3 regions of the Bradyrhizobium sp. USDA3516 genome follow, and region 1 is predicted to be linked to each of the others. Evidence: predicted binding sites of a transcription regulator. Region 1 holds the regulator's gene; each other region holds the start of a gene.
The links. The regulator LexA, encoded in region 1, represses DNA repair genes until DNA is damaged. The targets are predictions, from matches to a motif close to TGTTCNNNNTGTGTTCNG.

Region 1 (10,553 bases):
CTCGATGCGGCCGCGCTGTCCTCGCTCTATGCGAGGAACGCGTTCTTCTTCGGCTCCAACCCGAAGCTCTATCGCGGCCGGAAGGGCGTTGCCGACTATTTCAACGGCCTGCCGCGCTGGCGCAGACCGAGCGCGACCTTCTCCGACGTCAACGCCGCGCAGGCAGGTCCTGATCTGATCAACATGGCCGCGACCATCACGTTCGATCTCGCCGGCGAGCGGGACGATCTCGTCGTCAAGATGAGCTGGGTCATCATCCGCGAGGACGGCGACTGGAAGATCGTCAATCACCACGCCTCGTCGCAGGCGCCGCTGATCTGATGGCGCTTTTGTCATTCCGTAATGGCCCGAAGGGCCAAGCCCGGAATCCATAACTCCAGTTCGTGGTTATGGATTCTCAGATGCGCAAATTGCGCATCATAGCTCGCGCCAAGTGGCGCGCCCCAAAATGACGGAAGGATACGAACCGAAGCTCTCTCCGAGCGTTGAGGTGGCTCCAAACAAGGATTCCGCCATGCAGAACATCGCAGAGCATATGGAAGTGATCGGCGCCGACGGCGTCCACATCGGCACGGTCGATCGCGTCGAAGGCAACCGTATCAAGCTGACCAAGAAGGACAGCGGCGTGGGCAGCCACAAGGGCCATCATCATTTTATCGACAAGGGCCTCGTTGCCGATGTCGAAGGCAACAAGGTGCGGCTGTCCGCCAAGGCGGACGTTGCCGTGACCATGGAAGAGGAAAAGTAGACCGCTCCATCGCTCGTTCCCGATCTGTACCGCTATTCGCGCAGCCGCACGGTCCGGTAGCCTCCGCAACCGTCGCGTATCGTAAGGTGCAGGGGAATGGTGGAGCCGGGGCGGCCAGGACGCTCCCAGGGAGTTGCGGGGACGTGGCCGGTCGGCCGCGCTACCCCGACCGGCGGCTTTGCGCCGACGGGCCTTGGCATCTGGCCGGCCATCGTCGAAACGGTGCGCCAATGGGCGCGTGCCGAGGCCGGGCCTGGCCGGTTGTTGCCGTGGGTGCCGGTCGCCTTCGGCGGCGGCATTGCGCTTTATTTCTCCGCCGATCATGAGCCGGTGCTGTCTGTGGTTGCCGCGACGGCCGTCGCGCTGATGCTCGGTGCGGTGCTATTGCGGCGGAGCCGGCTGTTTGCGCCTGCCATCATGCTCGCGGCGCTCGCCGCCGGCTTTGCGATGGCGACCTGGAAGACGGCGCGCATCGCTCATCCCGTGCTGGCCAAGCCGCTCTATTCGGTGTCGCTGTCGGGCTTCGTCGAAGCGCGCGACATCCGTGAGCGTACCGATCGCTTCGTGCTGCGCGTCAGCGCGATGGAGGCGCAGCGCAGCGAGGTCAAGCTCGAGCGCGTTCGCCTCTCGGTTCGCAAGGGCACGGCGCCGGAGGTCGGCAGCTTCGTGCAATTGAAGGCGCGGCTGATGCCGCCGATCTCGCCGGTGCGCCCCGGCAGCTATGATTTCTCGCGCGACATGTTCTTCCAGGGCATCGGCGCCTCCGGCTTCGTGATGGGCGCGATCACGGCGTCCACGCCGCCGGGTGCCGGCGGCCTGCGGCTGCGCTATGCCGCCTTCATGCAAGACCTGCGCGATGCGATCGATGCGCGCATCCGCGCTACCCTCGAAGGCGACAACCGGGCGATCGCAACGGCGCTGCTCACGGGGCGGCGCGATGCGATCACCGCGCCCGTGAACGATGCCATGTTCGTCTCGGGCCTCGGCCATGTGCTGTCGATCTCCGGCTATCACATGGCGGTCGTCGCCGGCGTCGTCTTCTTCGCGGTGCGCGCGCTGCTGGCCCTGATCCCGGGGCTGGCGGCCGGCTTTGCCATCAAGAAATGGTCGGCGGCCGCGGCGCTGGTGGCGGCCGCGTTCTACCTGTTGCTGTCGGGCGCGGAGGTCGCGACGCAAAGATCGTTCTTCATGACGGCGGTGGTGCTGATCGCCGTGATGGTCGACCGCCGCGCCATCACCTTCCGCACGCTGGCGGTGGCGGCGCTGATCGTGCTCGCGGTCGCGCCGGAGGCATTGGTGCATCCGAGCTTCCAAATGTCGTTTGCGGCAACGCTTGGGCTGGTGGCCCTGGTACAGATCGGCATGCCGAACCTGCTCGCCTCGCCCGATCATTCCGCGACGGCGCGGATCGCGCTGTGGGGCGGCCGCGAGATCGCGATGCTGTTCCTGGCCTCGCTGATCGCGGGGCTCGCGACCACGCCATACGCCGCCTTCCACTTCCATCGCGTGACCCCATACGGCGTGCTCGCCAACCTCGGCGCCATGCCGGTGGTCTCGGCGCTTGTGATGCCGGCCGGGCTGCTCGGACTGCTCGCGGCGCCCTTCGGGCTCGACGGCGTGTTCTGGTGGTTGATGGGAATCGGCATCGAGTGGATGGTCCTGGTCGCGCGCTGGGTGGCGGCCCTGCCGGGCGCGGTCGGCCGCATTCCTGCCTTCGGGATCGCGCCGCTGGTCGCGGCGAGCCTCGGGCTCATTGTTATGGGCCTGTTGCGCACGCCCTTGCGCTGGTCCGGCGCCCTCGTGCTGCTGGCAGCGATCCTCTGGGGACTGTCGGTGCGGCAGCCCGACATCCTGATTGCCGGGGATGGTGCGAGCGTCGCGGTCCGGGGCGGGGATGGGCGCCTGCATGTGATCCGCGCCGGCAAGGACAGCTTCCTGCTGAAAGAGTGGTTGGCTGCCGATGCCGATCCGCGCGATGCCGGCAACGCCTCATTGGCGAGCGGGGTGTCGTGCGACGAGTCCGGCTGCGTGGCGCCGCTCGCGGACGGACGGCTCATCGCGCTAGCGACGCGCATCGACGCGCTGGCCGATGATTGCAGCCGCGCCGCGCTGGTGGTGACGGCGCGGCCGGCGCCGTCCGATTGCGCGGCGATGGTGGTCGATCGGGCCCGTCTTGCCAGTCAGGGCGCACTGGCTCTGACGCGCAGCGGAGAGGGGTTTTCGGTGCAGGTGGTGAGGGCGAGGGGAGCAAGCCGTCCCTGGCTGCCGGCCGGCGCCGGCGAGGGGGATTTCGACGGCAGCCTCGTGCCGAAGGCGGCCGTACCCCGCAACCGGGACGCAACGCCATCGGAGGCCGACTTGCAGGCCGACGATTGACGCGGATCACAAATACCAGGCCAGCACCGCGTCAAGCCTTCCGTTGCCGATGACCGGCAGGGCCACCATTCGGCTCAGCCCGGCTGCGCGGGCTTCGGAGCCGGCGATCGAGCCGTCACTGGTGAGATCGTCGTTGAGCGCGGGCATGCCGACGGCCCAGGCGCCGCCGATGCTGCCTTCCCCCTTGGCGATGGACTGCGCCGCATAGCGTGCGGCGAGGTCGGTCTGCGCGCTGCAATCGCCGGCGCGAAAGACCAGCGCCGAACGGGCCTCGTTCGGGACCCAGATCTCGAAGCGTCGCGCAATCGGCGTTGCCTGCGCGGAGAGGAATGTCAGAACCCAGGTCTGGTCGGTGCCGGTTCGGTAGGGCACGCCGACGCCGAGATTGATCCCGACCTTGGCGGCGTCCTCCCAGCGCAGGAAGCTCTTGGCGTCGTGCAGGTCCTTGATGATCAGCGGCAGGCCCGCCTTCCAGGTGCGTCCGGGCAGGCCGAAGCCGCGCGGAAATCTGGTGTGGCGGGAGTTGAATTCGAACATGTCCGCCGTGCCGTAATAGCCATCGACGAGCCCCATCTCGTGCGAGAGATCAGGATCGTTGTGCCAGAGCTCGATCGCGCCGACATGCGCCTCGTCGTCGCCGCAGAACAGCACCAGCACGGCTTGCAGGAATTCGCCCGCGAACACCGGCACCGCCACGCCGCAGGTGAGGCCGGCCGCAGCGGCCTGATCGGTCCGCTTGAAATAGGAGTTGGCGAATTTCGTGAGGATGACGGGGTGACCACAGGCCCAGGCCTTGCCTGGAAGTCCCTCGTCGTATCCGAAGTGCAGCTCTTCGCTGACGGCCTTGAACGCGGACAGCCCTTCACCGTAGAGGCCGCCGCCGAATTCCAGCCGCATGCGCGTCCGGTCGGGTATCCAGAGTTCAACGACGCGAATAAAGGTCTTCATCGAGCGTGTCCGCCGCCTCGAACCACGACAGCATCGGTCATTTGGCTGCGGAGCGGACGTTCAAAATTCAGGCAGGACGGCCCAAACTTCGTGCGGCGACGGGCTTACCGATCGAATGTCCTGAAACACAAACCCACCGGGCTCGCCGGCCTCGGCCGGCGACGGCAATTTCAATCCCGGGCTCGGCCTTTCGGCCGATGGGCGTCAGCCGATCGGCAGGCGCGTGATCGTGGGCCGCGTGTCGGCGATGATCTGCGGCTTGTGCTCGCGCTCGGGGGCTGGCTGCGTCACCGGCAATTGCAGCACGGTCGCGCGCTGGCCTTCGACGAGCTGCGTCACCAGCACGTACTTGCCGTCGGGGAATTCGATCGCGTCATGATGGCGATCGGGAATGTGCGGGTCGATCTTGCCGAACTTGCCGACGCGGGAGTTCACGGTGCGCGTCCAGATCCAGCGGTTGTCGTAGCGGACGTTGTCGGCGAAAGCGAGCTCCGTCCCCGGCAGCAGACAGACCGCGACGGAGAGATCGGCTTCGGAAGCGAAACCGCGCGTCGAGGTGCCGCGGAAGGTTGTCGTGACGATCGTCTCGCCGACCTCGGCGGGGCGCGTCGCGACGGCATGCAGGCTGTAGTCACACATCGGGTGCTCCTCATGCTGGAATAGCGACCCGCGTCTCTTTCGAGGCGCAGGCCTCTATCAGAGTGGAAGCCTGCAACGCTCTGCTCGGTTATGGGCAAATCTGCGGCTCGCGTCCGCAGCGCGCGATCACATTATCTTTCCCGGATTCAATAGGAACAAACCTCGCGTCCTTGCATTCGGCCGGAGCTATCGGCACGGCCGGCACGACTCTGCCGGCGAAGCAGAAATGGCTGCGGGCCTGCATGGGCGGATGTCGCGCGGCGGATGTCGCGCGGGAAGAGGGCCGGACAGTCGGCGCAGAACCAGAGAAACCGTCCGGCCGGAGCGAACAAGCATCCGCTCCGATGCTGGATCGACGATGCCGATCGAAGCGCGCGAGGCGCTTGAGACTTCCCGTATCAGTACTTCCGGTAAAGCCCGATCAGCTTGCCCTGTATCTTCACGCGGTTCGGCGGAAGAATGCGGACCTCGTAGGCGGCATTGGCGGGCTCGAGCGCGATCGAGGCGCCGCGGCGGCGGAAGCGCTTGAGCGTGGCCTCCTCGTCGTCGATCAATGCCACCACGATGTCGCCGGTATTGGCAGTCTCGTTGCGCTGGATCAGCGCCATGTCGCCGTCGAGGATGCCGGCCTCGACCATCGAATCGCCGCGCACTTCGAGCGCGTAGTGCTCGCCCGAGCCGAGCATGTCCGGCGGTACGCTGATGGTGTGGCTGCGGGTCTGCAGCGCCTCGATCGGCGTGCCGGCGGCGATGCGGCCCATCACGGGCACCGCGACCGGACGCTCGCCCTCGTCCGCGGGCGGGCTGGAGCTCGCGCGCACCTTGCCGAGATTGCCCTCGATGACGCTCGGGGTGAAGCCGCGGCGATTGCCGGCGGCGGCCTGGAGCTCGGGCAGCTTGATCACCTCGATGGCACGGGCACGGTTGGGCAGGCGGCGAATGAAGCCGCGCTCCTCGAGCGCAGTGATCAGGCGATGGATGCCTGATTTCGAGCGCAGGTCGAGCGCATCCTTCATCTCGTCGAAGGACGGCGGCACGCCGCTTTCCTTCAGACGCTCGCTGATGAACCGCAGAAGCTCGTATTGTTTGCGCGTCAACATCTCGACCAAAGTCCCCCGGTTGATGTCGTTCGATTCCGACACGATGAAGTCGGCACTAGGCCGCTACATCCTCGAAACAAATCATGAACGGACACTATATGTTCGATATGTGTTCCGCAACTGCTTAATTTACGGTGAACGCGGCCAAGCTCGCGGAATGCGTGTGGCTCGCAGCTCAGGCCGGGAGCCGCAGCACCTCGCAAGGCGTGCCGGCCTCGGCCTTGGGGGCGAACGGAGCCCGCACGAGAAGTACCTGTGCCGCAGCGAGATTCGCAAGCAGGGAGGAGTCCTGATGGCTGACGGGAAGGGCGACGCGCGTGCCGTCGTCGCGCACCTCCAGCCGCGCACGCAGATAGTCCTCGCGCTGGTCGTTGGCGGCGACATCGCGGCCCAGCACGGCGCGCTCGCGCTGATGATGAATCGCTGAACGGCCCGCGAGAGCGCGAATCAAGGGCACCATGAACAGGAAGGCGCAGACATATGACGACACGGGATTGCCGGGCAGGCCGATCACGCGCATCGGGCCGAGCCTCCCGTGCATCATCGGCTTGCCGGGCCGGATCGCGATCTTCCAGAACGCCATCGCGATGCCTTCGCCCTTGAGCGCCTGCTGGACCAGATCGTGGTCACCGACCGAGGCGCCGCCGGTCGTGATCAGGATGTCGGCGCCGCCCTCGCGCGCGCGGCGGATGCCGGCGGAGGTCGCCTCCAGCGTATCGGCGGCAATTCCGAGGTCGATGGTCTCGGCGCCCTCGCTGCGGGCGAGCGCGTGCAGGGCATAGCCGTTGGAATAGACGATCTGGCCGGGACCAGGCGCGGTGCCCGGCATCACGAGCTCGTCGCCGGTGGCGAGGATCGCGACCCTCGGGCGGCGGACGACGGCGAGATGTGGATGGTTCATTCCGGCGGCGAGGGCGAGATCGCGCTCGGTGAGACGGATTCCCTTGCGCAGCAGCACGTCGCCTTCACGGAAGTCGATGCCTGCAGCGCGGATGTGCCGGCCGAAAATGGCGGCTTCCTTGATCGTGACATGCTTGCCGTCGGCAGCCGTGTCCTCCTGGATCACGACGGCATCGGCGCCGTCGGGAACGACGCCGCCGGTGAAGATCCGCACGGCTTCGCCGGGGCCGACGCGTCCCGCGAACGGCCGACCCGCCGCCACCTCGCCGACGACGGTCAGCCTGGAATCGATCGTCGCGTCGGCCGCGCGCACGGCATAGCCGTCCATCGCCGACATCGCCTCCGGTGGCTGCGTCCGCCGCGCCGCGATGTCGCCGGCGAGCACACGATGATAGGCCTCGTCGAGCGAAACCTTCTCTTCAGCCAGCGGCTCTGCGCCGGCCAGCACCGCGGCGAGCGCGTCAGAAACCGGCATCAGGGCCACGGGCGAACTCCTGCTGAGCACATCAGTCAATGGGCGGCGAGAGTTCTAGCCGAGTGCAGCCGTGAGGCAAAGCAGCACGGGGGATGATCTATCCTGCGTGATCGCGGGGTGGAGGAGGTCAGCTCAACTCCGCCGCGGCATGATGAGAAAGGCGAGATAGACCGGAACTAGGATCGCCATGGCCAGGACGACAATGACGAGCGCCACGGCCAGCATCGGTCAACGCTCCGTCGGATCGCCGGGACTGAAATCCGCGACGTCGGGCGGCTTGGGACCCTGATCCTTGTCGGGCAGCGGATCGGCCTGGGATTTCAGGTCGGCGGCCTTGCTGATCAGCTTGGCGGAGAGGTCAGAATCGGAGGTGGTTCTGGCGAATTCGAGCAGGAGAGAAGCCTGCTTGGTGAGATAGGTCTTGCCCAGCACGTCGATCAGTCCAATGTAGAAGTCCCCAACGGACTCATGAGTCCGAAAGGTGGTATTCCGTTCCCGGAACTCTGTATAAAAATGCACAAAGGGAGCGGGTTCCACATTTTCGGCAAATTTTGTTCCGGGAGTGATCGCGCTCCGGGCTGTCCGCGGCTCAGATGCCCAGCGCCTTCAATGCGTTCCCGACATCGAGCGGCGAGGTGACATGCACGGCGGTCAAGCCGCGCGCCCGTGCTCCCTCGATGTTCTCGGCGAGGTCATCGAAGAATACGATGCGCTCGGCCGGCACGCCGATCGCCGCGACGACATGGTCGAAGGCCTCGGCATCCGGCTTGCGCAGGCCGATGCTGGAGGACAGATAGAGCTCGCGGAAATGGCCGAGCAGATCGGCATATTCCTTTGAGAAATAGTCGACGTGCGGCCGATTGGTGTTGGAGAAGGCGTAGAGCGGCATCTGCTTCGCCGCGCGCGGCAGCAGCTCGGCGATATCAGGCATCTCGCCGGCGAAGATCGCGTTCCAGCCTTCCAGGAATTGCGCATCCGAGATGCCGATCCCGAGCGAGGACCGCAGCGAGGCGAAATAGTCCGCATCGCTGATCTTGCCCATCTCGTGCAACCGGTAGGCCTCGTCACGCACATAGCGCGCGATGATGGCCTCGGGCTGGCAGCCGGCATGTCCCGCCCAGCAGGCGATCGCCTTGGAAAAGTCGATGTCGAGCACCACGCGCCCGAGGTCGAACAGCAGCGCATCCGCGCTGCCGGGAGAGAGCGATGTCATTGCGTCCTTTTCACGTCAGTGTGGCGCGTCAGTAACGATAGGGCTCGTGATCGAACAGCGGGAACGCGCTGAACACGCTGGGCGCGTTGGTGGCGGTCGCCGGATGTAGGCAGGATTTGTCGATCTCGGCGAATGAGGTGGCGCCCAGAAGGCCGAGGCAGCGCAGCACCTCGTCTTCGAGCAACTCCAGCATCCGCGCGACGCCGGCTTCGCCGGCTGCCGCCAGCGCCCAGCATTGCAGCCGGCCGATGCCGACGAGGTCGGCGCCCGCCGCGATCGCCTTGACGATGTCGGTGCCGCGGCAAAAGCCGCCGTCGACCATGATCTTGGCGCGGCCCTTCACGGCGTCGACGATCTCCGGCAGCACGTGCATGGCGCCGCGGCCGTGGTCGAGCTGGCGTCCGCCATGGTTGGAGACGTAGATCCACTCGACGCCGTGATCGAGCGCGATCTGCGCATCCTCGGCGGTGGCGATGCCCTTGAGGATCAGCGGAATTTTGAAGCTGTCCTTGATCATCTTCACGGTCCGCCACTCCAGGCCCTTCTGGAAATCGCCGCCAGTGGCGCGCAGGCGGCTCTCGCGAACGTAGCGCTTGGCGATGTCACGTTCACGACGGCTGTAATGGGCGGTGTCGACGGTCAGGCAGAAGGCGGCGTAAGCGTTCTTCTCGGCCCGGCTGACGACGTCGGCGACGAAGGTATCGTCGCCGCGGACATAGAGCTGATAGAGACGCAAGGCATCGGGGGCAGCCTCGGCGGTCGCCTCGAGGCCGGGCTCGGACACCGAGCTCAGCATGTGCGCCGCGCCGAACCTGCCTGCAGCGCGCGCGACGCTCGCCGCGCCATCCGGATCGAAGATCTCGAGTGCGCCGACGGGAGCCAGCACCACCGGCAGGCGCAGCTTGCGGCCGAACTGCTCGACGCTGCCATCGACCCTGCGCACGTCGCGCAGCACGCGTGGGCGGAAGGCGATCTCGTCGAGCGCCATGCGGTTGCGCCGCATCGTGGTCTCGGTCTCGGCGGCGCCGACGATGTAGTCCCAGGCATTCTGGTTGAGGTTGACGCGCGCCTTCCGGATGAACTCGTGCAGGTTCTGGAACGGCTCGTCGCTGGCGCCGAGCTCGACGTTCCGTTCCTGCCGGATGCGGGGCGCTTCATTCATTGTTGTCCTCCCGAGAATTTGAAGTCTTGTCGCCATCGCCTATCGCGTCCGGCCCTCCAAAACCATCCTAAAATCGCATAGCTGCGAGGCGTCGGGGCCCGACCAGTGTCGTGTTGCTTCGAAACAGTTTCGGAACGTTGCCAAAAGTTTAGGCCAAGGCGAAGGGATTTCTTCGATGTATCCGCCGGCGTGGCATCCCGGCCTTGAAGAAACCGGAATGGTATTGTGAGAGGTGGGCTGGATCGCCATTTGCATGGCGTCTGCCGGCCTCAAGAGAAACGCCAAGCAAAAGGGCACCTTCATGCGGAAAACCCTGCTGTTCCCCCTGGGCGCGCTCACGGGAGCGTGCCTGACCCTTTTGATCGCCAGCCCGCAGGGCGGCGTATGGGCGGCGCGGGCGGCAGTGAGCGCGGATGATGCCTATGCCCAGCTCAATCTGTTCGGCGCCGTATTCGAGCGGGTCAAGGCCAGCTATGTCGAGAAGCCGGACAATGCCAAGCTGATCGAGGGCGCGATCACCGGCATGGTGACTTCGCTCGACCCGCATTCGCGCTATATGAACGCCAAGTCCTGGACCGAGATGCAGGAGACCACCTCCGGCGAGTTCGGCGGGCTCGGCATCGAGGTCACGATGGAGGATGGCCTCGTCAAGGTCGTCTCGCCGATCGACGACACGCCGGCTTCGAAGGCCGGCATCATGTCCGGCGACCTCATCGGCAAGATCGACGGCGAGGCCGTGCAGGGCATGACGCTCGAGCAGGCAGTGAACAAGATGAAGGGCCCGGTCGACACCAAGACCAAGCTCACCATCATCCGCAAGGGCGCGGATGCGCCGCTCGACGTTACGATCACGCGCGAGATCATCCATGTGCGCCCGGTGCGCTTCCACGTCGAGAACGGCGACATCGGCTATATCCGCATCACCTCGTTCAACGAGCAGACCACCGACGGCCTGAAGAAGGCGATCGCCTCGGTCTCCAGGCAGGTCCCGC
Region 2 (10,553 bases), on a different contig from region 1:
GGTCCGGCGCTCATAGTAGCGGTCGCGCGGCATGGAATTGTAGGAATCGCGCACGATCACGCGCGACCCGCCGCGCGTGCGATAGCAGCGGCCGTCTTCGTCGCAGACGAGTCGCACCTGCTGCACGAGATCCGGATTGGTGTATTCGCTGGTCATATAGATATCGGAAGCCTTGGCCCCCGAGGCGGCGGCCAAGGCACCCACGCCAGCCACCAGCGCAATAGTCAACGTCCTCATCATGTCCTCCTCGAAACTGCCCTCGGCGGTAACAAGAAGGGGAGGCGGTGGATCGTTCCGGGTCATCTACAGGTTTTTCCCGGAACCTAGGCGGTTTCCTAGATCGGCTCGTAGGTCTCCGTCCCGCAGATGTCGTCGGCGTCGGCGCGCCGGCGGTCCACGACCTTGCCGGCGTTGATCGTCACGATGTAGGTCTGGGCGCCGAGCGACGTACCGGTCGCCGAGGTGAGCTGCGCGCGGACGCACGCGGTCCAGCCCGGTCCTCGCAGTTCACGATGCGGCGGGGCGACGTGAACCTCGCGCGGATAGGAGGTTGCAACAAAGACCACGTCGATCTGCTCGCGCACCACGTGCTTGACGTCGGGCGGCGCCTCCGGCGGCGGCTGCTCGGCCTCCTTCATGCGCATGAATTCGGGCACCGGTGCGCGGCTGTCGGCAAAGCCGCAGGCACCGAGCGCAAGCGCGGCGAAAAGCAGCGCCGCATGAGCAATGATCCGCAACATCCGTGAAGGTCCCCTGCGGGCCAACAGATAGGCACGATTGCGATCCGACGAAGTCGCGGCCGATCAAGATTTGCTGAAGTCCTGGAACCAGCGACATTGCTATTCCGCGATTGCGGGCTGGTTTGTACCCCATAGGCGGGGGATTGCTGACATGCGGCTTCTGGCCATTGCGGCCGCAGTGTCGGCGCTGAGGACCGCCTCGGCGCAGGCGCAGGGCCGGCGCCGAGCCGATCGAGGTTGCGGTCTCATCATCGCTCGCGGTCGTTGCGTGATTGCGAGCCAATCGTGATCGTGATGTGCACGCGATGCGAACCTTCGTTCACATCGCGCCCGCTATCGCATGAAAGCGAGGCCGACGCGCTTGTCGCTGCGCCAAACTGTGCGACAATGCCGTACGAAATCGTCGCACGCGATCGAGAGCGTGACCGATGGCGGCAACATGACGGGAGTGTCGAGGTCGATCGCCGCGCCGCCCGCCGACATGTTGCGCACCGTGCAAGCAATGCCGCTGTTTTCAAAGGTGATCTTTCCGCCCTTGAAAACACGGTGACGTTGCGATGTGCGCTTCTCAATCATCCGAGTCAGTCCTGTCGATGATTGCGAAGATAGTGCATGGAAATTACGTTGAACTAAACTCAATACTGGCGCTACTTGCACGGCGTTTCAGACTTTGTTTACGACGTTGGAGCGGCGAGCCCCTCCAAAGAGCCTCCCCAAAGAGCCTTTTCCTTTATGGCGTGACGCGCCGATGGAGATATTGATGAAGACTTCGCTTTCGATTTTGTTCGCGGCAGCGCTCTCGCTGGCCTCGTTGCCCGCTCACGCCGCCAAGTGGGATCTCTCGACCATGTCCTGCAAGCAGTTCCTCGAGAGCGGCGAGGACAACATCGCGGTCGTGCTGACCTGGATGGACGGCTGGTACAAGGGCGACGAGGACAACGCGATCATCGACACCGACGTCTTCATCGCGAATGCCAAGAAGTTCGGCGCCTATTGCGGAAAGAATCCGACCGTCAGCGTCGTCACCGCGGCCGACGAGATCCTCGGCAAGTGACATTGCGGGCGCAATGACGGGAAGCGCGAGCGCGCTTCCGACTCGATTTCCATCGAGAGCCGCGTCGAGCCTTGCGCTTCGCGCGGCTCTCTTGGTCTCAGAGCGCATTTCACCCCGGCAGCATCGCGAACGCGCTCGACACCATCGCGGCCGGCTTGCCGTCCGCGGCCGAGAGCAGCGTGACGCGGCCAAAGCTCATGGTGCGCCCGAGCCGCACCACGCGCGCATCCGCCAGCACGTCGGACGCGGCGACCGCGCGCATGAAATGCGTGGTCTGATCGACCGTGGTCATGGGACGGTAGCCGCGGTTGGCCGCGAGGATCGCGATCACCATCGCGGTATCGGCGAGCGCCATCAGCGCCTGGCCGCAGACCACGCCGCCATTGCGGCACAGCCGCTCCGAGAACGGCATGCGCAACAGCGCCCCGGGCTGCCAATCCGGGGCGTCCGCGGGCTGTGCATGCTCGATGCGCTCGACCGCGAGGTTGAGATCCTGGACCCAGGGCGCAAAGACCTCGCCGAGGATACGCCTGGCGTCGGCAAGGCCGAACTCGGCTTCTGGCTGCGTTTGCATTGCTGTCGCGCTCTCCTGTGTTGCCGGATGTTTCACCGCATTGTGCGCGCATCGGCGAGGCAAAGTCACCCGGTCTCGCGCCGGCCACGTCGGCTTGAAAATGCCTGACTTGGCCCGATATGATGCCTCGCTTGGGTAGGGGTGGATGATGTTGCGTCGCTGTGTCCTCGTCTTTTGCATGGGCCTGCTCGGTTTCGCGCTGAGCGGGTGCACCAAATGCGGTCCGATCTGGGACGATTGGCTGCAGGCGCCCAAATCCTGCCGATCGGATCGGCCCTAGCGGCCACCGGGTCGTGACCGGGCTGACGAGGATGTCACGGCGCGGGGCGATCCCGCGCCTCATGGAAGACTTAAGGAGTGGATGATGAAGCTTTTCCGTTTGGCCGCGGTACTGGCCGTGCTGGCGGGACCTGTCTACGCGCAAATGCCCAACATCAATTTGATGCAGGATGCCCCGGCCAAGTCTCCGGAGGAGAAGGCCGTCGAGGCCGAGCGCGAGAAGGCCTACAAGGAAACGCTGAAGAAGATTCCGGATTCCAAGGCATCCAGCGATCCCTGGGGGGGCATGCGCGCCGAACAGCCGAAGCAGCCGGCGGCGCCGAAGGCGTCGGCCGCAACCAGTGCGCCGAAGAAGACCAAGAGCGGGACGGCCGCCAACTGACCCGTTCCGGGGAGCCACAACGCTCCTCGGAAGGACTCCTCTTGGTCCGGCCGGCGCCCTACATTGTCCGTAGCGTAGTGCGTCAAGGAAGGCAGGACATGGCCGATCGTCCGCGGGATCTCGCCGAGCGGATGGCGCGCCGGCGCAAGACGGCCGGCAAGCCCGGCCAGCCCGCTGGCGACGGCTATCTGCGCGAGACCTTCACGCTGCCGCGCGCGGCGGCGCGGGAACGGGCGCAGGCCTTCTTCGCCCGCTATCCCAAGGCCGGCTATATGAGCGAGGTCGAGACCTGGCGCGAATTACCCGGCGGCGATATCGAATTCACCATGCGGCGGCTGCCCAGCGCGGACTGACGCGTTCTTTGCCGCGCTTTGGCGCATGAGCGCGAAGCGGTTCAGGCCGTCTTGCGCTCGATCGCCTTCAGCTCGCGGTCGATGCGCAGCTGCACGCGCCGGATCGCCAGCAGGTCGATCCTGGTCTCGGTCTGGCCGGTCTTGATCTTCTCGCCGATGCGGAACTGCCAGTGCCAGATTCCGGGAACCGCCGTCTTGGTGATGGTGAACTCGACGCCCCTGTGATTCATGGTCACCTCCCACGATTCACCCCTCGTGCCTTCAAACAAGCTGGTCGTCGCAATATTCCGCAGACAAGAAAAACGTCGCCCGCGGCCTCCGTGGTTCTCCGACCATGAACAAAGTTCCTGCGCTCCGGCCGGGGTGCATCCAGCGGTCCCACAGCGCAGTTCCAACCCGCGCAGGTTCCGCTTCAGCCTGACGGCATGTGCCTTGCTTGCTGATCCCGGCAAGCAAGGATGGGCGCTTCATGCTCGGTATTCCCCGCCGCTACTCGCACTTCGTCTTCGGCATCATCCAGTCCGGGCTGACCTCTCTGATCGCGGCGGGAGTTGCGAGCTTTCCCGCCGGCAGCCCGATGCTCTTCGTGCGGCACTGGATGGTGTCCTGGCTGATCGCATGGGCCGCGATGCTGCCGGTCGTGCTGCTGGCGGCGCCCGCGATTCGCGCGGTCTCGCTGCGCCTGACCCGCGAGGAGCGGGAGTCCCGGGCCGGCCGGCAGGCATGAAAAAACCCCGCCGGGGCAGAGCCAGGCGGGGTGAGAGTTGTTGGAGGCTGGGTGCTGGGCTGCAACACCATAGCCGGGCGACCATAGCTGCGTGAGCTGACGACAGCCTGACGGGGCGGACCGCCGGCAGGCGCGCGAGCGAAAGGCCGCAGACAGGCCCCGTACCGGTCCCAATTTCGACATCCGTCCGCACCACTGCGGACACACCCGTCGGCAAGATTTTCATCCGTTCGGCGCAGCCATGGGGGAAACGTGGCGCACCGGAAACGGGGTGGCATCATATGGATAACGTAGAGCGGTCATTCGCCGCCGCGACGGCGGCTGGCTTCGTCGTGCTGGTGATAGGCCTGGTTCTGCTGGCCGTGCTGTAGAAGAGCGCTGCTGCAGACAGAACCTGGCGTGCCGGGTCGTCCCACGATGGCGCCGGCGCGACCTGCCTTTCAAAAAGTGGCAAAACAACCCCATGCACAGTAGGGGGCTTGGCAATTTCCTCGCTTCGCCAACGGGTTAGTAGTAGTATTTAGATACCTTGCGCATCCGCGGTCGCGCGGCGCCGCTCCGGCGCCGGTCCGCGCAGCGCCTAATGAACCTTGATCTCGTTCAGCGGCAGATGGAGCTCGGCGGCGCGCTCTTCGCGATCCTTCTTGCGGAACTCGTTCTCCTTGCGCTCGAACTTCACCATCTCCTCGTGCGCGGCCTCCAGCAGCGGCTTTCGCCTCAGCGTATCGTGGTGCGTGTCGTTGTTCGTCATGACCAGAGATCCCCAGAAGTTGCGGTCCCATCCCCACAGAAGGCCCGAGACCGCCAAAAGGTTCGGTGCAGCAGGATTACGGAAACATGACGGCGCGCCGACCGCGCGTCGTTGATGTGGTCATGTTCGCTTCGAGGAATCGGGGCAGGCCCGGTTATTTCGGTGGCTGAAGCTCCGGCGATTTGGCCCAATCGTTCAGATGATTGGCAACGTCGGCCTGACGGGCCTTCTTCAGCAGCGCGTCCCGCTCCGGCCCGGGCGGAAGCCTGGAGGCCTGCTCGCGGACCTGCGTCACCCATGCCGAGAGCCGGTCCTGAAGGGTCAGTTGCTGCTTGAAACGTCGTCGCTTGAACATGGCGCGCTTTTTCCGTGCGAGGAGGCGGGAGCGCGAGCTGAGCGGTCTCATCACCGATGGGGGTCACGGTCCGCGCGGTGACGATGCATTAGGATCCGGAAATGGATCCGCGTCTGTTCAGTTGTGCACGCAGGGCGATGCGGCTGCCTGACGATCCGGCATGGCTGGTCTGTCAGACCCCGGGGCGACTTCAACCACAGAGGCCACCGATCCCGGCGACCTCCGGTCATCCCAGGAACCTGTCAAAAGCCACCAAGGCACCGAACGAGGTTACGGTGACGGCGAGGAAGGCCACGAAATACCATAGGCGGTGCATGGCCGGATAACGGGGGAGGCTCCGCCATGGTTCGATGAAGTTGGCGGGGCCAGTCCGTGGGTGTCGTGACCAAATTGGAAAGACAATCCGGGTACTGGCCTAATTAGGACGCCTGCGAAGAATCCAACGGACCCAGTAACGAAGCGGCGAGAGCGGAAGCACTTCCAATTCTTAACGGAAGACGTGGGTAATCCGCATGTACCGCAGTCACTACCCTGCTAAGAGCCACACCGAACGGGCAATGGAGGTTCTTTGAGACACTATTTTGACAAGCCTTCCCGCCTGCACAGCCCGACTTGTTTCTCGCGGACGAAATTGAGCGGCTGAGACTCGCCCCACCCGACGGAGAGGTCGCCAACTGAGGCGGCCTTACATCCAAACCTCTTCGCGGCATTCGTAGCACCGATAGATCGGCACCAATCGATCCTGCTTAATGTCAAGGATGGACGTGGTGTAGCGCGAAGGCATTTTGCACTTCGGACATGGTGGTCCCGGCTGCGGGGGCCGGGGCGACGATGGCTCAGCTTCCCTTGTCTCGGACACGACTCACCTCGTTGCGGCGCGAGGTTCCTAAGTACCAAAGTGGACAATCAGTTCCCATATCAAAAGCGAATTAGGACAAGGCGAAAATCAAATTCGGACACTTGGGGTCAAATACGGACAGTACCAAAATCCGCGAAAGAACATATTGCGAACCTAGAACAAATAGAGTACATTGCTTTTATCGCCGAGCTGCCTCGCAACCGTTTGTCCCTCACGCGAATCCTCGCCATAAGGAGCACGACCCAATGTCCGCAACTGCCCTGCGTATCGTCGAAGGATCCTCCATGGACAAGAGTAAAGCTCTGGCCGCCGCGCTCTCCCAGATCGAGCGGCAGTTCGGCAAGGGCTCGGTGATGAAGCTCGGCAAGAACGACCGCTCCATGGACATCGAGGCGGTGTCCTCCGGCTCGCTCGGGCTCGATATCGCGCTCGGCATCGGCGGCCTGCCCAAGGGACGCATCGTCGAGATCTACGGGCCGGAATCCTCCGGCAAGACCACGCTGGCGCTGCATACGGTGGCGGAAGCGCAGAAGAAGGGCGGCATCTGCGCCTTCATCGACGCCGAGCACGCGCTCGATCCGGTCTATGCCCGCAAGCTCGGCGTCAACATCGACGAACTGCTGATCTCGCAGCCCGACACCGGCGAGCAGGCGCTGGAAATCTGCGACACGCTGGTGCGTTCGGGTGCGGTCGACGTGATGGTGATCGATTCGGTCGCGGCGCTGGTGCCGAAGGCCGAGCTCGAGGGCGAGATGGGCGATGCGCTGCCGGGACTTCAAGCGCGGTTGATGAGCCAGGCGCTGCGCAAGCTGACCGCCTCCATCAACAAGTCCAACACCATGGTGATCTTCATCAACCAGATCCGCATGAAGATCGGCGTGATGTACGGCTCGCCGGAGACCACCACCGGCGGCAATGCGCTGAAATTCTACGCCTCCGTCCGTCTCGACATCCGCCGCATCGGCGCGATCAAGGAGCGCGACGAGGTGGTCGGCAACACCACGCGCGTCAAGGTGGTCAAGAACAAGCTGGCCCCGCCGTTCAAGCAGGTCGAGTTCGACATCATGTATGGCGAGGGCGTCTCCAAGATGGGCGAGATCCTCGATCTCGGCGTCAAGGCCGGCATCGTCGAGAAGTCCGGCGCCTGGTTCTCCTATGACAGCCAGCGCCTCGGCCAGGGCCGCGAGAACGCCAAGGCGTTCCTGAAGGGCAACCCCGACATCACCGCCAAGATCGAGACCGCGATCCGCCAGAATTCCGGCCTGATCGCCGAGCAGATCCTCGCCGGCACGCCCGAGCGCGACGCCGACGGCGAGGAGCCGGCGGACGAGTAAGCCTTTCCGCGGAAAGTTTTCGCGAGGAGCGGGCACTGAGGACGTTGAGTTGCCGACGTCTTCGGTGCCCGTTTCGTTTTTGCGTGAGGGTGCGTCGACGATGAAGCGTGTGATCCTGACCAGTTCCTCCGGCGTCGGTCTTGCCCACGCCGGTCGTGCTGACATGGTCGTCCCGTTGATCTTTCGGTTCGTTTGCGGGCCGTTGCCTACGTCGCACCACCTCGAGGACTATCTTACGGGAGGCTATTACAGGGGCGATCCCGAGGTGCGGTGGTCCGATCTTGTTGGCCGGTTGCCTCAGACCGGTCTCGCGCACAAGGAGACTGGCCTGGTTCGGTTTTGCGAGACCTATGGCGTCGAGCTCATCGAGCTGTGGTTCGACCCTGAGCCTAACAGTCAATTGCAATTGATCTGGATCCTGGACTATCTGCGGTCCCATCCATCGATCACCGATTGTCTGAGACTGCGACGGGTCAATTTCGATCTGCGCGAAGCGGACGGCCCGCAACTTCGCGATCGTACGGTGCGGGAATCGGAGATCGCAGAGTGCGACTTCGAGATAGCCAACATGGCCTGGTAAGCGTATCGGGCGCCGACGCCTGAACTTTGCTTTGGGTTGCTGACAAGGGATTTGCCCAGGCTACCTTTCCTGAAGCCGGCTCTGGAAGCATTGCTAGCTGAACTGCCGTCGCCAATCACTGGATTGGGCGCGACGGAGGCGCGGCTTATCGAGCTGATTGCAAGGGGGCACAACCGTACAAAAGAACTGTTTCAGCCGGGCGGGCTGCTCGAAACGCGCGTGTTCGACCAGTGGGAGCTGGGTCCGTTGCTCGAAGGGCTTGCGTCGGGCCCGATGCCGGCGGTCGCAGGTCTCGATCCGAAACTCGCGACGCTCGCCCCGCACGATGCGCGAGGTCGCAGCGCCGCCTATCGTCGGAGCCGGTTGTCGCTGACTGAATTTGGCAAAGCGGTTCTGGAAGGCCGCGAAGATTTCCGTCGCCACAATCCGATTCGACGTTGGTGGGGCGGCACGCTTCTCACCTATGACCGGTTGTGGCGGTGGGATCGCGAAAGCCGGTTGTTGATTGCGCCCTAGCGGCGCATTCGGTGTTGTAGGGTGGGCAAAGGCGCACTTGCGCCGTGCCCACCATCTTCCAACTTCGCGAGAGGTGGTGGGCACGCTTGCGCTTTGCCCACCCTACGAGGCTACGAGACGTCCCGTCGCGTCTTTACTCCGCAGCTTCCGCGTAATCGCTCACCGGCGGACAGGAGCACACCAGGTTGCGGTCGCCGTAGACGTTGTCGACGCGCCCCACGGGGCTCCAGTATTTGTCGGTGCGCGAGACGCCGGCGGGGAAGCAGCCTTCGCTGCGGGTGTAGGCGCGCTTCCAATCGTCGTCGGCGATGTCGTGCACGGTGTGCGGGGCGTGGCGCAAGGGCGAAGCCTCGATCTTGAAGCGGCCGGCCTCGACCTCCGCGATCTCCTTCCGGATCGCGATCATGGCATCGCAAAAACGGTCCAGCTCGGCTTTCGACTCCGACTCGGTCGGCTCGATCATCAGCGTGCCCGGCACCGGGAAGCTCATGGTCGGGGCGTGGAAACCGTAATCGATCAGGCGTTTTGCGATGTCGTCGACGGTGACGCCGCTGGTCGTCTTCAGCGGACGGGGATCGACGATGCACTCATGGGCGACGCGGCCCTTCGCGTTCTTGTAGAGCACGGGGAAATGCGGATCGAGGCGCGCTGCGATGTAATTGGCGTTGAGGATCGCGATCTCGGTGGCGCGCTTCAGGCCTTCGCCGCCCATCATCAGGATGTAGATGTAGGAGATCGTGAGGATCGACGCCGACCCGAACGGCGCGGCCGAGACCGGGCCGACCGGAGCATCGGCCTTGGTGGCGGGATGGCCGGGCAGGAAGGGCGCGAGATGCGCCTTGACGCCGATCGGACCCATGCCGGGGCCGCCGCCGCCATGCGGAATGCAGAAGGTCTTGTGCAAATTGAGATGGCTGACATCGGCGCCGTAATCGCCAGGGCGCGAGAGGCCGACCTGGGCATTGAGGTTGGCGCCGTCCAGATACACCTGGCCGCCATGGGAGTGGACGATGTCGCAGATCTCGCGAATGTGCTCCTCGAACACGCCGTGGGTCGAGGGATAGGTGATCATGATTGCGGCGAGGTCGTTCGCATGCTTCTCGGCCTTGGCGCGGAGGTCATTGACGTCGACGTCGCCGTTCTTCTCGCAAGCGACCACCACGACGTCCATCCCGACCATCGCAGCCGAGGCCGGATTGGTGCCGTGGGCGGAGGAGGGGATCAGGCAGATCCTGCGATGGCTTTGCCCGCGCGCCGCATGATAGCCCCGGATCGCGAGCAGCCCGGCGTATTCGCCCTGTGCGCCCGAGTTCGGCTGCAGCGAGATCGCGTCATAGCCGGTGATGTCGCACAGCCATTTTTCCAGCCGTGCGAACAGCGCGTGATAGCCGCGTGCCTGCTCGCGCGGGGCGAACGGGTGCAGCGAGCCGAATTCCGGCCAGGTCAGCGGCATCATCTCGGTGGTCGCGTTCAGCTTCATGGTGCAGGATCCCAGCGGGATCATGGCGCGGTCGAGCGCGAGGTCGCGGTCACTGAGCTTGCGCATGTAGCGCAGCATCTCGGTCTCCGAGCGATGCGCATGGAACACGGGATGGGTCAGGAACGCCGTGGCGCGCTTCAATGCGTCCGGCAGCGCCTCGCGCGTCTCGGCCTCGATCTCGGCATAGGCGAGCGTGCCGCCGAAGGCGCGCCAGACCGCTTCGACCGTCGCCGGCGTCGTGGTCTCGTCGAGCGCGATGCGAAGCGCGGCATCACCGATGCCGAGATTGATCTTCTCGGCCAAAGCGCGCGCGACGATCTCCTCGCGCTTGCCGCCGGCCTCGACGCTGAGCGTGTCGAAGAAGTTTTCGCTGGCGAGCGCAAAGCCGAGCTTGCGCAAGCCGGCCGCGAGCACGGCGGCACGGCGATGCACGTTGCGTGCGATCTGCGTCAGGCCATCGGGGCCGTGATAGACCGCATACATCGAGGCGATCACGGCGAGCAGCACCTGCGCGGTGCAGATGTTGGAGGTCGCCTTCTCGCGGCGGATGTGCTGCTCGCGGGTCTGCA
Region 3 (10,553 bases), 110 kb from region 1:
TTTTCATGGACTTACCGCCACGACTGGAAGTTATTTCCGGACCGCTTTTGGGGGTCGGCGCTCCTGCGCCGGAGAGTGAATTTCGCCCCTGCTCAAGGTCCGAAAACCGCCGCGTGCATGAGCCGGCCGGGCATGAAGGTGAACAGCCCGGCAATGACGAGTGCGCCGAAGAAGATCGAGGCCATCGTGATCTTGTGGCGGCGAACATTGTGAGCTCTTGCAGCCATCACCCCAAGCACGAGCATCGCCAAAGAGAAGATCGAGAGCAGATGGATCGGGCTCCATGGACCGACCAGACGGATCTCGTGGATCCAAAACGAGCTGAGCGCCACGACGAGCATCAGCGCCACCCAGACCCAGCCCAGAGTCCGATGCGGAAGGGTGCCTTTGGGGGCGATGAACTGAACAATCCCGAGGACGAATGCAGCCATTGCGGCGAAGGCATGCAGCGGGATCGCCGGCGCAGCAGCAAGAAGCGGTCCAAGACTCATGCAGCAGCCCCCGATCGGCAGCGGCTCGCCGTCTGACGCACAACATGAGGCAAGCTCAGAAAATCAAGCTTTGCCCGTTGATTGACGAGAAATCCAAGCGCGGCACGCGAGCACACCGCTGCAAAGGACGAGCGCCCGCTGGTTGGCCTCAGAACGGGATATCGTCATCCATGTCGCTGTTGCGGCCGCCGCCGGCGGCAACGGGACGGCGCGGTGCGCTGCTGACGGGGCCGGAGGAGCCGAAATCGCCGCCCGGCTCGTCGCCGAAGCTGCCGCCTCCGCCGCCACCTCCGCGACCATCCAGCATCGTCAGCGTCGAGTTGAAGCCCTGCAGCACGACCTCGGTCGAGTATTTCTCGACGCCGCTCTGGTCGGTGTACTTGCGGGTCTGGAGCGCGCCTTCGACGTAAACCTTTGCGCCCTTCTTCAGATATTGTTCGACGATCTTGCACAGCGGCTCGGAGAAGATCACCACGCGATGCCACTCGGTCTTCTCTTTGCGCTCGCCGGTGTTCTTGTCGCGCCAGGTCTCCGAGGTCGCGATGCTCAAATTCGCGATCGGCCGCCCGTCCTGGGTGCGGCGGATTTCGGGATCCTTGCCGAGATTTCCAACCAGAATGACCTTGTTGACGCTTCCCGCCATCGCCGCTCTCCACTCCGAATGCCACTGAATTTCAAAAGGGCGAATCCGCTGCCCGCGTTCCTCCGCGCCCGCTAGGGCGACCCTATACGCTTGCGCGCACCGATCAGCCTGCCACTGCCAGGGTTATCCCCACATATAGCATCGCCTTCCATTTTGTTCCAGATTTGTTCCTCGCCGCAATGGGGCAACGATTCTGGCCCATTGCCAAAATAATGAGCGCACTCCAATGGAACTTTTTTGGGTTCCCGTGAACGAGGAAAACCGATTAAAATTCAGTAAGTTGTTCCATTTCATTTGGGCGGCAAGTGTGGCATTCCGGAGACGGACTCTGCCCTTTCCTTAGGCTACCTTTGCCTCGGAATTGATTCATACGAGCGTCGCATCTGGTCAGCCGCTTCGGGGACTTCATGAAGCGGACGAAACTTTGGGGAGACTGCAATGAATAAGATTCTGTTTGGTGCAATCAGTGCAATGGCTTTGGGGCTATCGGCTCCGGCAGGCGCGGCGGACATGGCCGCGCGTCCCTACACCAAGGCTCCGGCTCCGGCCGTCGCGGCGGTTTACGACTGGAGCGGCTTCTACATCGGCATCAACGGCGGCGGCGGCACCAGCCGCAAGTGCTGGGACTTCGTCACGCCAGCCACGGGCGTTCTGGTGGCTGAAGGCTGTCACAATGCGACCGGCGGCACGGTCGGTGGCCAGATCGGCTATCGCTGGCAGTCGGCCAATTGGGTGTTCGGCCTCGAGGGCCAGGGCAACTGGGCTGACTTCTCGGGTGACAACGTCAGCACCCTCTTCCCTGGAACCCCTTTGGTCACTGGTAGTCGTAACCGCTCCCACATCGATGCTTTTGGCCTGATCACGGGCCAGGTGGGCTACGCCTGGAACAACGTGCTGCTCTATGTGAAGGGCGGCGGCGCCGTGGTCGGAGACAAGTACGACGTCTATGCCGCGGCCGGCACGCCGGGCGCCGGCGCGCTGCTGGCGTCGGCTCGGGAGACCCGCTGGGGCGGCAGCGTTGGCGCCGGCCTGGAATTCGGATTTGCTCCGAACTGGACGCTCGGCGTCGAGTACAACCATATCTTCCTCGGCGACCGCACGATCACCTTCACGACGCCTGCGGGCGGTTTCTTCGGGAGCGATCGCATCCGCCAAGACGTCGACATGGGTCTGGTGCGCTTGAACTATCGCTTCGGCGGCCCGCTGGTCGCGAGGTACTGATATCCCTCTGATCTTGCGAGCGAATGGAGGGCCGGCCCCAGCGCCGGCCCTTCTTTTTTTGCGCCCCGATTCCCGGACGCAAATAAGCCAGTTACCATCACCTTTTCGGCTGTTGTGGCTTTTCGGAGACACAACTTGCGGCTTTGCTGGTGTAGAGACACGTCAGTTGGGCCGTCGAGTCCGATACCCTTCCGTGACGGAAGGCAACAACAGAAACTGGGACTGGGATTAAGTTGAAAATGAAAAAGGTTTTGTTGGCTTCGGCCTGTTTGTTCGCTCTTGCGGCCCCCGCTTCGGCTGCTGATCTCGCGGCTCGCCCGTACACCAAGGCTCCCCCGCCTGTCGCCGCGGTGTACAACTGGACCGGCTTCTACCTCGGTATCGTCGGCGGCGGCGCCTGGGAAAACAGCTCTGGCGACCCGCGCATGCAGGGCGGATTCGTCGGCGGCACCGCCGGCTACAACTGGCAGGCCTCCAACGTCGTGTTCGGTATCGAAGCTGACGGCGCTTGGGCTGACGTGAACGCCTCGGCGACCGTCCCAGGTCTCTTCGGCGGCGCCGTCCTTCCCGTGACCACCACCTCGCGCATCGACGCGCTGGGCACCGTGCGTGGCCGCATCGGCTGGCTCGCTTCCCCGAGCGTCCTGCTGTACGCCACGGGTGGTTACGCCTGGATCGACAACAAGATCACCGTCAGCTCCCCGATCGCAAGCATCTCCGACAGCAAGTGGCATTCGGGATGGACCGTTGGTGCGGGTGTCGAGGCCTTCTTCGCTCCGCAGTGGTCGGTCAAGGGCGAGTACCTCTATCGCAGCCTCGGCGGCGAGACCTACTTCTCCGGCATCGGCCTTCCGGTCAACACCGGCACCCTCGACCTCCACACCGTGCAGGTCGGCGTGAACTATCACTTCGGCGGCCCGGTCGTCGCGAAGTACTGAGCTTCGTCTCTGACGCACCCCGCGTTACGAAAGGCCGGCCTCGTGCCGGCCTTTTTGGTTTGGCTTGCGCGTTCCCGGAGCGGTTCCGAACGCTCCTGCTGCCAGATCCCGCCAGCACGCCAACAATCCGTTGACGATTCGCAAGTCCCACTGGAAATCCGCCGCCGTTCTTCCTACGTTCGCTGCCATACCCATCGGCGCCGATCCCGGTTCCGGGCGATGCGTGCCTTGACGTTGGCGCGATCGCGCACCTTTGGGCTTCCTTGAGGGCAACTCGGATGGATGAAGTGATCAAGGCGAAGCGCCAACAACAGAACGCGGGCTCGAGCCTGCGCGCAATTACGATCCGCGGCGCGCGCGAGCACAACCTCAAGAACATCGACGTCGAGATTCCCCGCGACAAGCTGGTGGTGTTCACTGGCCTCTCCGGCTCCGGCAAATCCTCGCTCGCCTTCGACACCATCTATGCCGAGGGCCAGCGCCGCTACGTCGAATCGCTATCGGCCTATGCGCGCCAGTTCCTGGAGATGATGCAGAAGCCCGACGTCGACCAGATCGACGGCCTCTCGCCGGCAATCTCGATCGAGCAGAAAACGACGTCGAAGAACCCGCGCTCCACGGTCGGCACCGTCACCGAGATCTACGACTACATGCGCCTCTTGTGGGCTCGCGTCGGCGTGCCCTATTCGCCGGCCACGGGCCTGCCGATCGAGAGCCAGACCGTCTCGCAGATGGTCGACCGCGTGCTGGCGCTGCCCGAGGGCACCCGCCTCTATCTGCTCGCCCCCGTCGTGCGCGGCCGCAAGGGCGAGTACAGGAAGGAGCTCGCCGAATGGCTCAAGAAGGGCTTTCAGCGCGTCAAGATCGACGGCACCTTCCATGAGCTGGCGGAAGCGCCCAGCCTCGACAAAAAATTTCCGCACGACATCGACGTGGTCGTCGACCGCATCGTGGTGCGTGCCGACATCGGCCAGCGCCTCGCCGAGAGCTTCGAGACCGCGCTGAAGCTCGCCGAAGGCCTCGCCGTCGTCGAGTTCGCCGATGCGCCCGCGGCTTCTGCGCCTGCGGAGGAAAAGAAGAAAACGGCAAAAATCCACGACAAGAGCGGGCCCGAGCGCATCCTGTTCTCGGAAAAGTTCGCCTGCCCGGTCTCCGGCTTCACCATCCCCGAGATCGAGCCGCGCCTGTTCTCTTTCAACAATCCCTACGGCGCCTGCCCCGCCTGCGGCGGCCTCGGTGTCGAGCAGCATGTCGACGAGGACCTCGTCATCCCCGAGAAGGACCTGACGCTGCGCAAGGGCGCGATCGCGCCCTGGGCCAAGTCGTCATCGCCCTATTACGTGCAGACGCTGACCGCGCTCGGCAAGCACTACAAGTTCACGCTCGACACCAAGTGGAAGGACTTGCCGAAGAAGACGCAGAACGCGATCCTCTACGGCTCGGGCGAGGACGAGATCAAGTTCTCCTACGAGGACGGGGTGCGCTCCTACGACACCAAGAAGCCGTTCGAAGGCGTCATCACCAACATCAACCGCCGCTATCGCGAGACCGAGAGCGAATGGGCGCGCGAAGAGCTGGCGAAGTATTTCCACGACGTCCCCTGCGAGGGCTGCAAGGGCTTTCGACTCAAGCCCGAGGCGCTCTCCGTCAAGGTCGGCGGCAAGCACATCGGCGAAATCTCGGAGCTGTCCGTGAAGGGCGCCGGCGCATGGTTCGAGACCGTGCCGGAGGCGCTGAACGCCCAGCAGAACGAGATTGCGGGTCGTATCCTGAAAGAGATCCGCGAGCGCCTCACCTTCCTGCTCGACGTCGGCCTCAACTATCTGACGCTGTCCCGCTCCTCCGGCACGCTGTCCGGCGGCGAGAGCCAGCGCATTCGCCTCGCCTCGCAAATCGGCTCGGGGCTGACGGGCGTGCTCTACGTGCTGGACGAGCCTTCGATCGGCCTGCACCAGCGCGACAACGCCCGCCTGCTCGACACCCTCAAGAGACTTCGCGACCTCGGCAACACCGTGGTCGTGGTCGAGCATGACGAGGATGCCATCCGCCTCGCCGACTACGTGCTCGACATCGGCCCCGGCGCCGGCATGCATGGCGGCAACATCGTCGCCGAAGGCACGCCCGCCGAGATCATGCGCAACCCGAAATCGCTGACCGGCAAGTACCTGACCGGCGAGCTCGAGGTCGAGGTGCCGGAACGGCGCCCGCCGAACCATCGCCGCACCATCAAGGTGGTGAACGCGCGCGGCAATAACCTCAAGAACGTCACGGCGGAGATTCCGCTCGGCCTGTTCACCTGCGTCACCGGCGTCTCCGGCGGCGGCAAGTCGACGCTCTTGATCGACACGCTCTACCGCGCCATCGCGCGCAAGCTCAACAATGCCAGCGAGGGCGCCGCCCCGCACGACCGCATCGAGGGTCTCGAGCACATCGACAAGATCATCGACATCGACCAGTCGCCGATCGGCCGCACCCCGCGCTCGAACCCGGCGACCTATACCGGCGCCTTCACGCCGATCCGCGAATGGTTCGCCGGCCTGCCCGAAGCCAAGGCGCGCGGCTACGAGCCCGGCCGCTTCTCCTTCAACGTCAAGGGCGGCCGCTGCGAGGCCTGCCAGGGCGACGGCGTCATCAAGATCGAGATGCACTTTTTGCCGGACGTCTACGTCACCTGCGACGTCTGCAAGGGCAAGCGCTACAACCGCGAGACGCTGGAGGTGCTGTTCAAGGGCAAGAGCATCGCCGACGTGCTCGACATGACCGTCGAGGAAGCCGCCGAGTTCTTCAAGGCGGTGCCGCGCGTGCGCGAGACCTTCCAGACCCTGCACCGCGTCGGCCTCGATTACATCCATGTCGGCCAACAAGCGACGACGCTCTCGGGCGGCGAAGCCCAGCGCGTCAAGCTCGCCAAGGAATTGTCAAAACGCGCCACCGGCCGCACGCTCTACATCCTGGACGAGCCCACCACCGGCCTGCACTTCCACGACGTCAAGAAGCTGCTGGAGGTGCTGCACGAGCTGGTCGCGCAAGGCAACACGGTCGTCGTCATCGAGCACAATCTCGAAGTCATCAAGACCGCCGACTGGGTCATCGACCTCGGCCCCGAAGGCGGCGACGGCGGCGGCGAGATCGTCGCCTGGGGCCCGCCGGAGGACATCGCCAAGGCGCCGCGGAGCTATACGGGGAAATTCCTGGCTCCGGTGCTGGAGAAGGCGCGGAAGCCGAAGCGGAGGCGCGCGGCGAGCGAGGCGGCGGAGTAGAATCTCTATTGCAGGGCTTTCATGAACGACGGAGCGGCTAAACAGGTCGATCTCGACGAGCGTCTTGCGTCAATGCAAGAGCCGTCTTCCAATTCAGATTGCCTGTATCATGCGATTACGCTGACAGCTGACGACAACTTGAACGTAGTCTTTGGCACTCAGACTGAATGGGTGGGGTGGACAGACGATCGCCGACATGAGATTCGAAGAAGCCGTCTTGTCTACGCAACTTTTGCCGACATCTGGAAAACTTTAGAGCTGCCGTATTGCTACGTTCACACAGTTGACGACTTGACTATCTTCCTGGTGGCGGGCGGAAACGCGCTTGTGGAGCACAAGCTTGCAGAGCGGATATTTCCGAATCAGTTGCGTCCTCATCCAACAATTGCCCACGGCCCTTTCGGGTTTCAAGGGCCCGAAATGTTCGATGCTACCGCGTTCCGACGCGCGCCTACACCAAAGCTACGAATGCGAATATTCGACCGAGATGGACGGAGATGCAGAATCTGCGGACGTCGTCCGGACGACAATACGGATGTAGTCTTGCATGTTCATCATATACGCCCGTGGGAAAAGGGCGGGGTCACGGATCCAAAGAACCTGATAACTCTATGTCACACCTGCCATGCTGGTTTAGATCCTCATCACGATCCTCGTTTGTTTTCGTATATCTCTGAAAAGGCAAGCGATCAAAACAGCTATGACCAACTAGAATTTTTCCGCTCTGTAGCGAACTATCGGAAGGCTGGATTTCTCGGCCTGGCCAAGCAAGAGCTTTCCCCTACAAAGAGGCGGGGAAACCGAACACGAAAGACCCACACATAAGCCGCTGTCTGAGAATTGGCACTGCACGCAAACTTAGAGCATTCGCACATCACGCTCACCAGCGGCGAATAACGTATTCCTCGAACTCCACGAATATTAGCACGCGACCTCACGCTTGTCAGCGAGCTCAAAACCCGGCCTCATGCCCTACACCCTCGCCATCTTCGACCTCGACGGCACGCTGGCCGACAGCTTCCCCTGGTTCTTGCGCACCATCAACGATGTCGCCGACCGCTTCGGCTTTCGCCGCGTAAAGGATGCGGAGATCGAAGAGCTGCGCCGTGCCTCGAGCCGCGAGATCCTCAGCCACCTCGAAGTGCCTTTGTGGAAACTGCCGGCGATCGCGCGGCATGCGCGGCGGCTGAAGGCGGAGGCGGCAGCTGAAATTCCGCTGTTCGCCGGCGTCGAGGCCATGCTGCGAACGCTGACTGATAACGGCGTGCAGCTCGCGCTGGTGACCTCCGACAGCGAAACCAATGCGCGCGAGAAGCTTGGCCCTGCCGCGGCGTTGTTCGCGCATTTCGACTGCGCTGCCTCGCTGTTCGGCAAGGCCGCAAAATTCCGCCGGGTCATCCGCCGTGCCGGCGTCGCGCCGGCCAAGGTGATTTCGATCGGCGACGAGGTTCGTGACATCGACGCGGCGCGGGCGGTCGGGATCGCCTGCGGCGCGGTGTGCTGGGGCTATGCCCCAGTGGCGCTGCGGGCGCTTCGGCCCGACCATGTGTTCGAGCACATCAGCGACATCGCGCCGGCGCTGATCGGCCTCACGGCACCGATACGGGCCTAGCTGCCGTGCGGCCGTCGGGCTTCTCCACCGACAGCGTCACCCGCCTCTCACCTCACTCCCCGGCTCGGCCGACAGCCTTACGCGAGGACGCCGCTCCGATTTCCCGGCCCAGGCAGGCAAACGCCTCCTTCACGTGGACAGCCAAAGGCCGCTTGCCCTGGTCGCGATTCCAATTGTCGATCGCAAGACGCAGCGCTCCGACCGACATCATGGCGACCACGCGCAGCGCCGCCTGCCGATGCGGCTGCGGCCACATCTGGGAGAGCGCCTCGAACACGGCTGCTTCCTTCTCGACGTACTTTGCCTGCTGCCGGATGCGAAGCGACTCGTTCGCGGACATCAGGCGTTCGACCACCTTGGTTTGCTTGTAATCGACCTGAAAGCGGGCCGTCAGCTCCTCCAAGGCGTTCTTGACCGCATCGAGTGGCGACTGCCTGGTCGATTGCTCGAGCAGGGCGGCACGCAAAGTCTCGTTGAAGCCGCCGTCCTGCCACGCCAGGAGAATCTCTTCTTTGGACTTGAAGTAGTAGAAAAACGTCCGCCGCGAGATCCCCGCCGCCTCCGCGATCGCGTCGAGCGTGGTGGCGTCATAGCCCTTGGTCAGAAACAATTTCAGGCCTTGCTCGGCAATACGATGCAACGTTTCGCGCCGCTTCCGTTCGCGCAGGCCTTCCTCCTTTCGGGATGAACTTTTCATGACCCGTTCTGCCATGAAATCGACTAGTTTGCAAAATTACACTAAGTGCAATGTATCGATGACACTCGGTGCGACTTCATGCAAGGGGCCTTCATGGTGAACGGGTTGAACGGCGACACTTCCCCTCGGCACGTTCGATCCGCCGTCAACGCAAGCGGACAGACAAGCTTGACCCGGCGGCGCTTCGGTGCCGCGCTGCTGGCGGTCGCCGTCACGGCCACGCTCGCCGCGCCTCCAGCCCGGGCGCAGTCCGCTCCCCCTGCGGTCATCGACTTCGACTGGGTCGATCCGGCGCGTTCGCGGCCCGTTCCGGCGCGCCTGCACTGGCCGATGGATGTTGCGCCGGGATCGCGCGTGCCGCTCATCGTGTTCTCCCATGGGCTCGGCGGCTCTCGTCGGGGCTACAGCTATCTGGGGCGATATTGGTCGGCCCGCGGCATCGCCAGCTTGCATGTCCAGCATGCCGGCAGCGATTCCTCGCTCTGGGCGGGCAACCCCCTCGCGGTCGTGGACCGCCTGCAGCGCGCCGCTCACGAAAGCGAAGCGCTGGCGCGAGCCGTGGATCTGCGCTTCGCGCTGGATCGCATGCTGTCGAGTCCCCAGGGCACCCAGATCGACCGCCGGCGCATCATGGCGGCGGGGCATTCCTATGGGGCGAACACGGCACTCGTTGCCGTCGGCGCCCGCGTGATGCGCGACGGCAGGTGGGTCGAGGCGCGCGATCCGCGCTTTGGCGCCGCCATCGTCATCTCGGCCCCTCCATTCTATGGCGAACCCGATCTTGCCTCGGTGTTGAGCAGGATCACCGTTCCAACCCTGCACGTGACGGCGACGAAAGACGTCATCCAGATCCCGGGCTACTACTCACCGGCTGCCGACCGTCTCGAGGTGTTCAACGCCATGGCCACACCGCGCAAGCTGTTGGCCGTGTTCGAAGGCGGCTCGCATAGCATCTTCACCGATCGCTCCTTCACCGGCGGTCCCGCACTCAACCCGAAGGTGAAGCTCGCGACGGCCGAGCTCACCCTGGCGTTTCTCGACCTGGTCTTCGATGGCAACGGCGCAACGCTGGCGCGCTGGAACGTGACCTGGCAGCCCATCCTGGCCTCGGCGCCGGGCGCGGCACCTTCGCCCCTGCCCGTCGCGCAGTCCCGGCGCGTGGCCCAGGGAGCGGCGACCGGTCTCGTTCCCTCGCCATGAGATGGCTTGCCATGGCGGCCTTGAGCTCGGTGGCCGCCGGTTGCGCGGCGGCCCCGCTGGAACGCGCGGGATCGCTTGCCTCCTACGACAATCTCACGCCCTCCGATGGTCTCTTGACCAAGTCGCAGCTCCGGATCAGCAAGGCTGATGTTCTCGCCGCGAAGACCGCCCGCATCGAGCCGACCGCGTTCACGGCGACCGCGGCCAACCAGCCGTTCACGTCGCAGCAACGCCGGCTGATCAATAATGCGGTCAACAGGGCGATGTGTCTGGCACTGAGCGAGCGTTTCCGGATTGTAGCCGCGACGGAGGCGGCGGACTTGAATGTTCGCGCCGTCATCACACAGATTGCGCCGACGGATGCGGCGGCAGCCGGCGTCTCCAAGGTGGCGAGCGTCGTACCGTCCATCGTTGCTCCCGGCGTGCCCATTCCGGTGCCGCGGCTCCCGATCGGACTTGGAAGCCTGTCCGTCGAGGCCGAGGCCCGAGAC

Region 2: the regulator LexA is predicted to act here: its motif matches at 6,229-6,246, upstream of recA (recombinase RecA).
Region 3: the regulator LexA is predicted to act here: its motif matches at 3,459-3,476, upstream of uvrA (excinuclease ABC subunit UvrA).

Annotation. Positions count from the first base shown of each region.
Region 1 covers NZ_JBYGYN010000006.1:276,731-287,283, forward strand. The annotation lists gene AC24YW_RS20730 (nuclear transport factor 2 family protein) at 1-321, shown strand, start outside; gene AC24YW_RS20735 (DUF2171 domain-containing protein) at 515-748, shown strand; gene AC24YW_RS20740 (ComEC/Rec2 family competence protein) at 845-3,124, shown strand; gene AC24YW_RS20745 (GAF domain-containing protein) at 3,131-4,072, opposite strand; gene AC24YW_RS20750 (hypothetical protein) at 4,277-4,711, opposite strand; gene lexA (transcriptional repressor LexA) at 5,110-5,811, opposite strand; gene AC24YW_RS20760 (molybdopterin molybdotransferase MoeA) at 5,987-7,195, opposite strand; gene AC24YW_RS20765 (hypothetical protein) at 7,415-7,618, opposite strand; gene AC24YW_RS20770 (HAD family hydrolase) at 7,776-8,399, opposite strand; gene AC24YW_RS20775 (alpha-hydroxy acid oxidase) at 8,428-9,561, opposite strand; gene AC24YW_RS20780 (S41 family peptidase) at 9,863-10,553, shown strand, end outside.
Region 2 covers NZ_JBYGYN010000004.1:58,811-69,363, forward strand. The annotation lists gene AC24YW_RS14455 (hypothetical protein) at 1-240, opposite strand, end outside; gene AC24YW_RS14460 (hypothetical protein) at 336-740, opposite strand; gene AC24YW_RS14465 (PilZ domain-containing protein) at 1,074-1,316, opposite strand; gene AC24YW_RS14470 (HdeA family protein) at 1,501-1,794, shown strand; gene AC24YW_RS14475 (PaaI family thioesterase) at 1,904-2,368, opposite strand; gene AC24YW_RS14480 (hypothetical protein) at 2,733-3,029, shown strand; gene AC24YW_RS14485 (hypothetical protein) at 3,128-3,382, shown strand; gene AC24YW_RS14490 (hypothetical protein) at 3,424-3,612, opposite strand; gene AC24YW_RS14495 (DUF2798 domain-containing protein) at 3,852-4,109, shown strand; gene AC24YW_RS14500 (hypothetical protein) at 4,690-4,860, opposite strand; gene AC24YW_RS14505 (hypothetical protein) at 5,015-5,215, opposite strand; gene recA (recombinase RecA) at 6,320-7,408, shown strand; gene AC24YW_RS14515 (hypothetical protein) at 7,509-7,988, shown strand; gene AC24YW_RS14520 (hypothetical protein) at 8,040-8,504, shown strand; gene gcvP (aminomethyl-transferring glycine dehydrogenase) at 8,638-10,553, opposite strand, start outside.
Region 3 covers NZ_JBYGYN010000006.1:387,071-397,623, reverse strand. The annotation lists gene AC24YW_RS21300 (DUF2306 domain-containing protein) at 93-491, opposite strand; gene AC24YW_RS21295 (single-stranded DNA-binding protein) at 640-1,134, opposite strand; gene AC24YW_RS21290 (outer membrane protein) at 1,573-2,355, shown strand; gene AC24YW_RS21285 (outer membrane protein) at 2,595-3,293, shown strand; gene uvrA (excinuclease ABC subunit UvrA) at 3,572-6,553, shown strand; gene AC24YW_RS21275 (HNH endonuclease) at 6,575-7,378, shown strand; gene AC24YW_RS21270 (HAD hydrolase-like protein) at 7,521-8,165, shown strand; gene AC24YW_RS21265 (TetR/AcrR family transcriptional regulator) at 8,218-8,862, opposite strand; gene AC24YW_RS21260 (alpha/beta hydrolase family protein) at 9,031-10,062, shown strand; gene AC24YW_RS21255 (DUF3313 domain-containing protein) at 10,059-10,553, shown strand, end outside.